2 regions of the Thalassolituus pacificus genome follow, and region 1 is predicted to be linked to the other one. Evidence: predicted binding sites of a transcription regulator. Region 1 holds the regulator's gene; the other holds the start of a gene.
The links. Region 1 encodes LexA, which represses DNA repair genes until DNA is damaged. Its sites were predicted from a motif close to TACTGTNTANNTANACAGTA; they were not measured.
Positions count from the first base shown of each region.

Region 2: the regulator LexA is predicted to act here: its motif matches at 2,062-2,081, upstream of NYR02_RS01820 (amine dehydrogenase large subunit).

Region 1 covers NZ_JAOANI010000014.1:427,470-430,878, forward strand. Annotated here, with positions in the region: gene NYR02_RS06740 (DUF6586 family protein) at 1-289, shown strand, start outside; gene NYR02_RS06745 (hypothetical protein) at 411-662, shown strand; gene NYR02_RS06750 (cell division inhibitor SulA) at 786-1,232, opposite strand; gene lexA (transcriptional repressor LexA) at 1,265-1,864, opposite strand; gene NYR02_RS06760 (TetR/AcrR family transcriptional regulator) at 2,141-2,785, shown strand; gene NYR02_RS06765 (L,D-transpeptidase family protein) at 2,845-3,393, shown strand; gene nagZ (beta-N-acetylhexosaminidase) at 3,378-3,409, shown strand, end outside.
Region 2 covers NZ_JAOANI010000005.1:79,742-83,150, forward strand. Annotated here, with positions in the region: gene mauD (methylamine dehydrogenase accessory protein MauD) at 1-209, opposite strand, end outside; gene NYR02_RS01815 (MauE/DoxX family redox-associated membrane protein) at 219-764, opposite strand; gene NYR02_RS01820 (amine dehydrogenase large subunit) at 757-1,956, opposite strand; gene hisI (phosphoribosyl-AMP cyclohydrolase) at 2,309-2,689, shown strand; gene NYR02_RS01830 (phosphoribosyl-ATP diphosphatase) at 2,716-3,048, shown strand; gene NYR02_RS01835 (histidine triad nucleotide-binding protein) at 3,082-3,409, shown strand, end outside.

The DNA of each region.
Region 1 (3,409 bases):
GGTGCGTTCGTTAGCGGAGTTGCTGCAGCATGCGCCAATGACGACTGGCGAAATGCGTGAACTGCAACAGTTGGCGGATGATGGCTTTTCCTGGCTGGCGCAGATGCTGGCCGCTGCCGACGCACAGACCCGGCCAGCCGGTCTTAATCAGCCAGCGCAGGTGGTACAGACAATGGATGCGCCGGTTAAAATTGCACTGGTCGCAACACCTGAGTCTCCGGTAGCCGGTTGGCTGCTCGATCTGACCCGGCTGATCGACGGCCAGCGTGCTAATCGTCAGGAAAGTTGAGGCGCGACTCTGCCTGTTTACACAGAACCGTTTACTTTTTATTACTAACGGTTCTGTGTGTCTGCCAAGCTATTGAAAAGATCCTGTGATACACTCCCGCGCCCAGTTTTGAGAGGCGGTTATGGCGCGCTTTTTTGAAATCGTAGAACTTTCCAATGGCGACATCGCCCTGCGTCGTGCCGACGATCAGGACAGCGATGCGCTGGTGTGTATTCATTTTTCCGAGGATGCCAAGGCCAGCCTGCAGGCACATCATATGGATGTTGCGCGGGTGATGCTGGAAGCGGGAGTGCGCAAAGTGGGCGAACTCTCCGGCATGGAAGTCGAACGCGAAGATTTTGATACGCCGGAATATCAGCAGCGTCTGCACTGAACGCTGTTTAATCCGGTTGGCAGACTGATGCATGTTTGTCATCCGTCTGAAGCAGACATAAAAAAGCCCTGATAATCTCAGGGCTTTTTTATGTCTGCTTCATGTTGTTAAAGGGGATACCGCTCAGGGGCGACGCTGAATCAGCACCAGATGACTGCCACTCTGGTCGGCCTGCTGGCGGATAACCTGGCGTTCGCGGCTGCTCAGTTCTCCCTGCCATTCAACAATCATATGGCTGTTGCCGGCGGCGAGTACTTTGCTGCACAGCGCCAGCTGGGTATCGTTACACAGGTCGAGATGAATCACCGGTGAATGTTGCAGGCCCATGCTTTCCAGCCAGCTCTTATTCATTGGACGATGCGGGCTGAGCCACATCAGCCAGCGTTTATGTGCGTTGCACTGTGCCAGCATCGGCAGCAGGTGCATTGGTTGAATTGCGCCCCCTTCACTGACGATAACTTCCGTCAGGCTGCCGCGCAGCGCATTGCCTGCGGTTGGCGTTAATCTGCCTGGACGCTGGCTGCTGAGTGACAAACCGGCTTCTTCCATTCCGAGTAATAACTGACGCATAACAATCACCCCGAACCTGTGAACAATTACTGTTAGCTACGGCGTACGACGCCGACGTATAAACCTTCAACGGCAAATTCCGTTTCCCGTAAATCAACTTCAATCGGCTTAAAGTCGTCATTTTCCGGGTGCAGAATCACCTGATTACGCTTCTTCTCGTAGCGCTTAACCGTGACTTCGTTATCGACGCGGGCAACGATAATTTCGCCATTACGGGCGGTTTCGGCTTTGTGTACGGCAATATAGTCGCCGTCGAGAATGCCGATGTTTTTCATGCTGTCGCCCTGAACTTCGAGCAGGAAATCTGCAGAAGGGCGAAAGAAGCTGGGCGGAATTTCGCAATAATCGGCGATGTGTTCCTGCGCGAGAATAGGCTCACCGGCGGCTACACGACCAACAATGGGCAGCCCCGGATTGTGTTCTTCAACAATGCGCAGACCACGGGATGCGCCAGGCATGATTTCGATCGCACCTTTGCGGGCCAGTGCTTTTAAATGTTCTTCGGCGGCGTTAGGCGATTTAAAGCCCAGTTCGGCGGCGATTTCGGCGCGGGTGGGCGGAAATCCCGTATCTTCCAGAGAGGAACGGATGAAATCCAGTACCTGCTGTTGTCGTGCCGTGAGCTTGATCATGATGCTTATCCAGTCTGTTGATCCATACAGTATGGTGTAAATGTATACAGTATTTTATCCAGTGTAAACCCCTGTTCTTTGCTGTCTGTTTATTCCTCTGTTGCAGCCATATTTGATTCTGTATGCGGGTGGCAGGGTGGCGGTATCAGGCTTTTAGCCTTTGGCCTTATATGGGGTTGCCTAAATCTCGTTTTAAACGTATGTTTGAAACAGTTGTTTTGTACTGTCGGCGATGGCAATAAAGCCGCGACAGCGTGATAGGGCAGATGCAGGGTTATGGCACAGAAAGATACGGTAAAAAGTATCCTGAATGCGGCAGAGGAGTTGTTTTCGGAGCGCGGCTTCGCCGAAACCTCATTGCGGAATATCACCACCAAGGCGGGTGTGAATCTGGCGGCAGTGAATTATCACTTTGGCTCAAAGAAATCGTTAATTCAGGCGGTGTTTGCGCGCTTTCTGACGCCGTTTTGTGAAGATCTTGAACAGGAACTGGATGCTGTTCAGGCGCAGTTGGATGGCCATGTGCCGCAGCTACCTGGTTTATTGATGCTGCTATCGCAGACGGCGCTGCGTGCCGGGCATGACAGTCCGCGTCGCCTGGGCATTTTTATGCGTCTGCTGGGGCTGGCGTATACCCAGGGGCAGGGTCACTTACGGCGCTTTTTGCAGAAAGAGTATGGTCCGGTGTTCAAAACCTTTATGCGCCTGGTCACGGCGGCGACGCCAGAGCTGTCGGATGAAGATCGTTTCTGGCGCATTCACTTTATGTTGGGCGCGACGGTGTTTACCTTATCCGGTGCCGATTCGCTGACGGCGATGGCCGAACACGATCTGGGTAAGGGATCGGATATTGCGCAGGTTGTTGATAAATTGATACCTTTCCTCGCATCCGGTCTTAACGCTCCGCATCAGGCTGGCTGAGCGGAGCCGGGATTCCCGTTTTCCGCTTTATTTACCAACAGGCCTTTGTTATGGCGCCAATGGCTGCGCAAACACATTCTTCGCAACCCGCTACTGAGACATCCCTGATCGAAGTGTCTATTGCCGATCAGGTCTTGCGTGTTTCCAGTGCCGGTATCTGCCATCTTTATCCGGTTTCCACGGCGCTTAATGGTGCCGGCGAGCAGGAGAACTCAGGCTGCACTCCCCGAGGCTGGCATCGTATCCGTGCCTGTATTGGCGGTGCACAGCCGTTAAATACGGTATTTGTTGGCCGCCGCCCCACCGGAGAACAATATTCACCGGAGCTGGCAGCCGCACATCCGCAGCGTGACTGGATTCTCAGCCGCATTCTTTGGTTGCAGGGGCAGGAAGTGGGGGTTAATCGTCTGGGGAAAGTCGATTCGATGCGCCGCTATATCTACATACATGGCACCCCCGATTCTGAGCCGATGGGCCAGCCTTTGTCCCATGGATGTATCCGAATGCGCAATGCCGATATTGCAGAACTATTTGATCTGGTCAGCGCCGGAACGCCGGTATGGATTCAGGAACACAGCTTTTCGAGGATTCCATGCCGCAATCTGTAATGCACAACCTGAATCA
Region 2 (3,409 bases), on a different contig from region 1:
CCAATGTGCACGGCACCACCGGTCAGGCTGTTAAGGGTAAAGGCCGGGGTTAAATCACCAACTTTCGGCCCGGAATCATTCATCAGCGCACCCATCGGCGCGATACGTTCAAACAACACGCCGATCTGGCGGGCCAGCACAAAAAATGCGAGGGCCAGCGCCATTACAGCAACAAATAAAAATGCGACAGCAAAATACAAAGCAGTCATAACGACCTCTTAAATTCGTTTCAGTGAGTTGGCCATTTCACGGATGGCCAGCAGGTTGGCGTTCACCTGCTCAAACAACAGGAAGGCGAGCCACATAAAGACAGCAGCAGCGATGGCCACCACGATTTCGGCGCTTTGCAGTGCTTCCGGCAAACCGAGCAATGGCAGCAGAGCGAAGACCATCAGCAGCGCATTACGCAGCAACAGGGTTTTGCTCAGCAGTTGCGGAGTACCGCCACAGCCACATTCGATGCGGGTATGACCGCGACGGATATTGATGCCCATCGCGATGGCATATCCCCCGAGCAACAGCGCCGCCAGCACCAGTCCGGCAGCACGGCTGGCGCTGAATAACAGCATCAGCACCAGCGCACCTTCGAGGGCCAGCAAGGCAGCAGCGGCGGGCTTAACCAAAGCTTCCGGCAGCAACTCGTAGTCGGCGACAAAGCCCTGAAATTCGAGAAAATCCAGTGCTTTGTGCAGTGCCGCGCGCAGGAATACCAGCAGGGTAAACACCAGCAGCGTGAGGCTCGCCAGTGGCAGCAACTCAGTCATGAGCCACCGCCAGCGAGGTGGTCCAACCGGCTTTTTCGTCGGCCGCCGCCTTCTCAAACATAAAGTCGCCATCTTTGCTCAGCACATACTGATCAATGGTTTCATCTTCTTCATTGGAGCCGAAAATCACCGGCTGCTTGCTGCTGGTGACGGTCAGCGCAACCAAATGCTCGGCCGGACTGCGGCTGATCAGTTTTTTCTTCTTCAGGCTGTAACCCCAGATTTCTGCCGATGCGTCTTTATGGCTGCCGTCGTAGGCATCCGGGTGCATGAGCACAAAGATCATGTCGTTGGCTTCGTTATAAGCGGTAATGGCATAACCACCGGGCACCCAATCACCTTCAATGCCGGCATTAAGCTGCAGCTTTTCTTTGATTTTTACGCTTTTGCCACTGTCATCAGCGAGGTACACCGCACCGCCGAAGGTGGTCAGAATCAGCTCACCGTTTTTGCGGCGCTGGGTGTGGATATAAATCGGGTCGGCATCCACATCGAATAATTTGCCCGATGCTTCAACACTGTATTCTTTTCCTTTTACGGTGAAAGTTTTCAGCTGGCCAGTACCGCAGGGCGTGCTGAAACTGGTGCCTTTCAGTGCCGGATAAACGCCGTAACAACCCGGTGTTGGCACTTCGGCAATGACTTCACCGGCAGCAATATCGATTACTGAAACCGAGGTGGCCGGTGTGGCATTCTGCACATACAGCAGTTTTTCATCGGCGCTTAATTCCAGCAGCTGAGTCATGCCAATGGATTTCACCGCTTTATTAGGCACGATGATTTCTTTCTTGCGGCTCAGGGTGTCTACGTCGTACACCTGCACCACACTTTCTACCGGGCCATAGGTAATGCGCTTGGCAAAGTCGGACAGTACGTAAACGGTTTTGCCGTCTTTCGAGACTTTCATCTGCGAAGTAATACCCGCCGGCATCGAGCCTTTATAGTGCAGGTCATCCTGAGCGAAGACGTGAATCTGGCTGGCGCCACCCCAGGCGGCTTCGTTCATAAACACATTCGGCCCGGGCTGAATGGTTTTCTCAACGCTGAAGACTTCCGGCTTAAAGGGTTCCGCCTGTGCCGCCGGCATCACCGCCGACAACAGCAGGGTTGCGATACAGGCCGCCAGCGGTGCCGGCGTAAATACGCGGTGGGACAGGTTTCTGGTTTTACTTCTTTGCTTGGTTAACGTCATGGTTTGCAGCTCTCGTTGTGAGTCTGCAATGCCAGAGCAGCGGTCATGCCAATGCCTGAGTTCAACGGTGAAACATAACCCAAAATGCATACTTCAAGAGGCAAATGCTGACAATTCAGTCAGAATTGTTACCGCCTGTTATCGGCACTGGTTAACGATAAAGTGATCAGCACCAGAAAGAGGCTGCCCATTCTTCATGCAGCGTTGTTATGGTGCATTTGTCTCACTACGCGGATTCCTGCCCAGGTCGGTAGCCGCAAGAGCCTCTGTTGCCTCCCTGCAGCTGACGGCGAAGCCCTACCCGAAACCCCGGCCATGGGGTATCCTGCGACCTCTGAACGCGGGGGATGTTATGAGTAACTGGCTTGATGCCGTAAAGTGGGACGCCGATGGTCTGGTACCGGCGATTGCGCAGGATTATAAGACCGGCCGTATCCTGATGATGGCCTGGATGAACCGGGAAGCACTGACGCTGACGGTGCAGGAAAACCGCGCCATCTACTATTCCCGCTCGCGCCAACAACTGTGGCGTAAAGGCGAATCGTCCGGCCATGTGCAGCAGCTGCACGAAGTGCGCCTCGACTGTGACGCCGATGTCATCACCCTGCAGGTGGAACAGATTGGCGGTATCGCCTGTCATACCGGCCGCGAAAGCTGCTTCTACCGGGTCTATCAGGACGGTGAATGGGTCAGCGTTGATCCGGTGTTAAAAGACCCGAAAGATATTTATTGATGCCACTTAATGAAACTGAAACAGCTATGAGCGATATACTTTCCGCCCTCGGCGATATCCTTGAAGAACGTAAGAGCGCAGCCGCCGATTCATCCTACGTGGCCAGCCTGTATCACAAGGGTCTGAACAAGATTCTGGAGAAGGTCGGCGAAGAAGCCACCGAAACCATTCTGGCCGCCAAAGATGCCGAGACCAGTGGCGATAACAGCGATGTTATCTACGAAACCGCCGACCTGTGGTTTCACACTCTGGTGGCACTGGCCAAACTGGGCGAGCGCCCGGAAGCCGTGGTTAATGAACTGGCACGACGCTTTAATATGTCCGGACTGGAAGAAAAGGCGTCACGTACGCCCAAGTAAACCGGTACCAACCAGAGAACTGAGAGATTGAGTATGCCGGACTGTTTGTTTTGCCAGATTGTCGCCGGAAAGATTCCGGCCAATGTCGTTTATGAAGATGAGCACCTGCTGGCGTTTCACGATATCGCGCCCAAGGCCGATACTCATCTGCTGGTCATACCCAAGCGCCATATCGTTAACCTCAATGATCTGAGCGACGCTGATGCCAGCCTGATGAGCCATTTAATGCTCAGCCTGCCGGCCATTGCCCGCACACAAAACCTGACTGGCTTCCGCACCATTACCAATACTGGTAAAGAAGGTGGGCAGGAAGTTTTCCATATGCACTTTCATATACTGGGCGGCGATCAGCTGCCCGGTT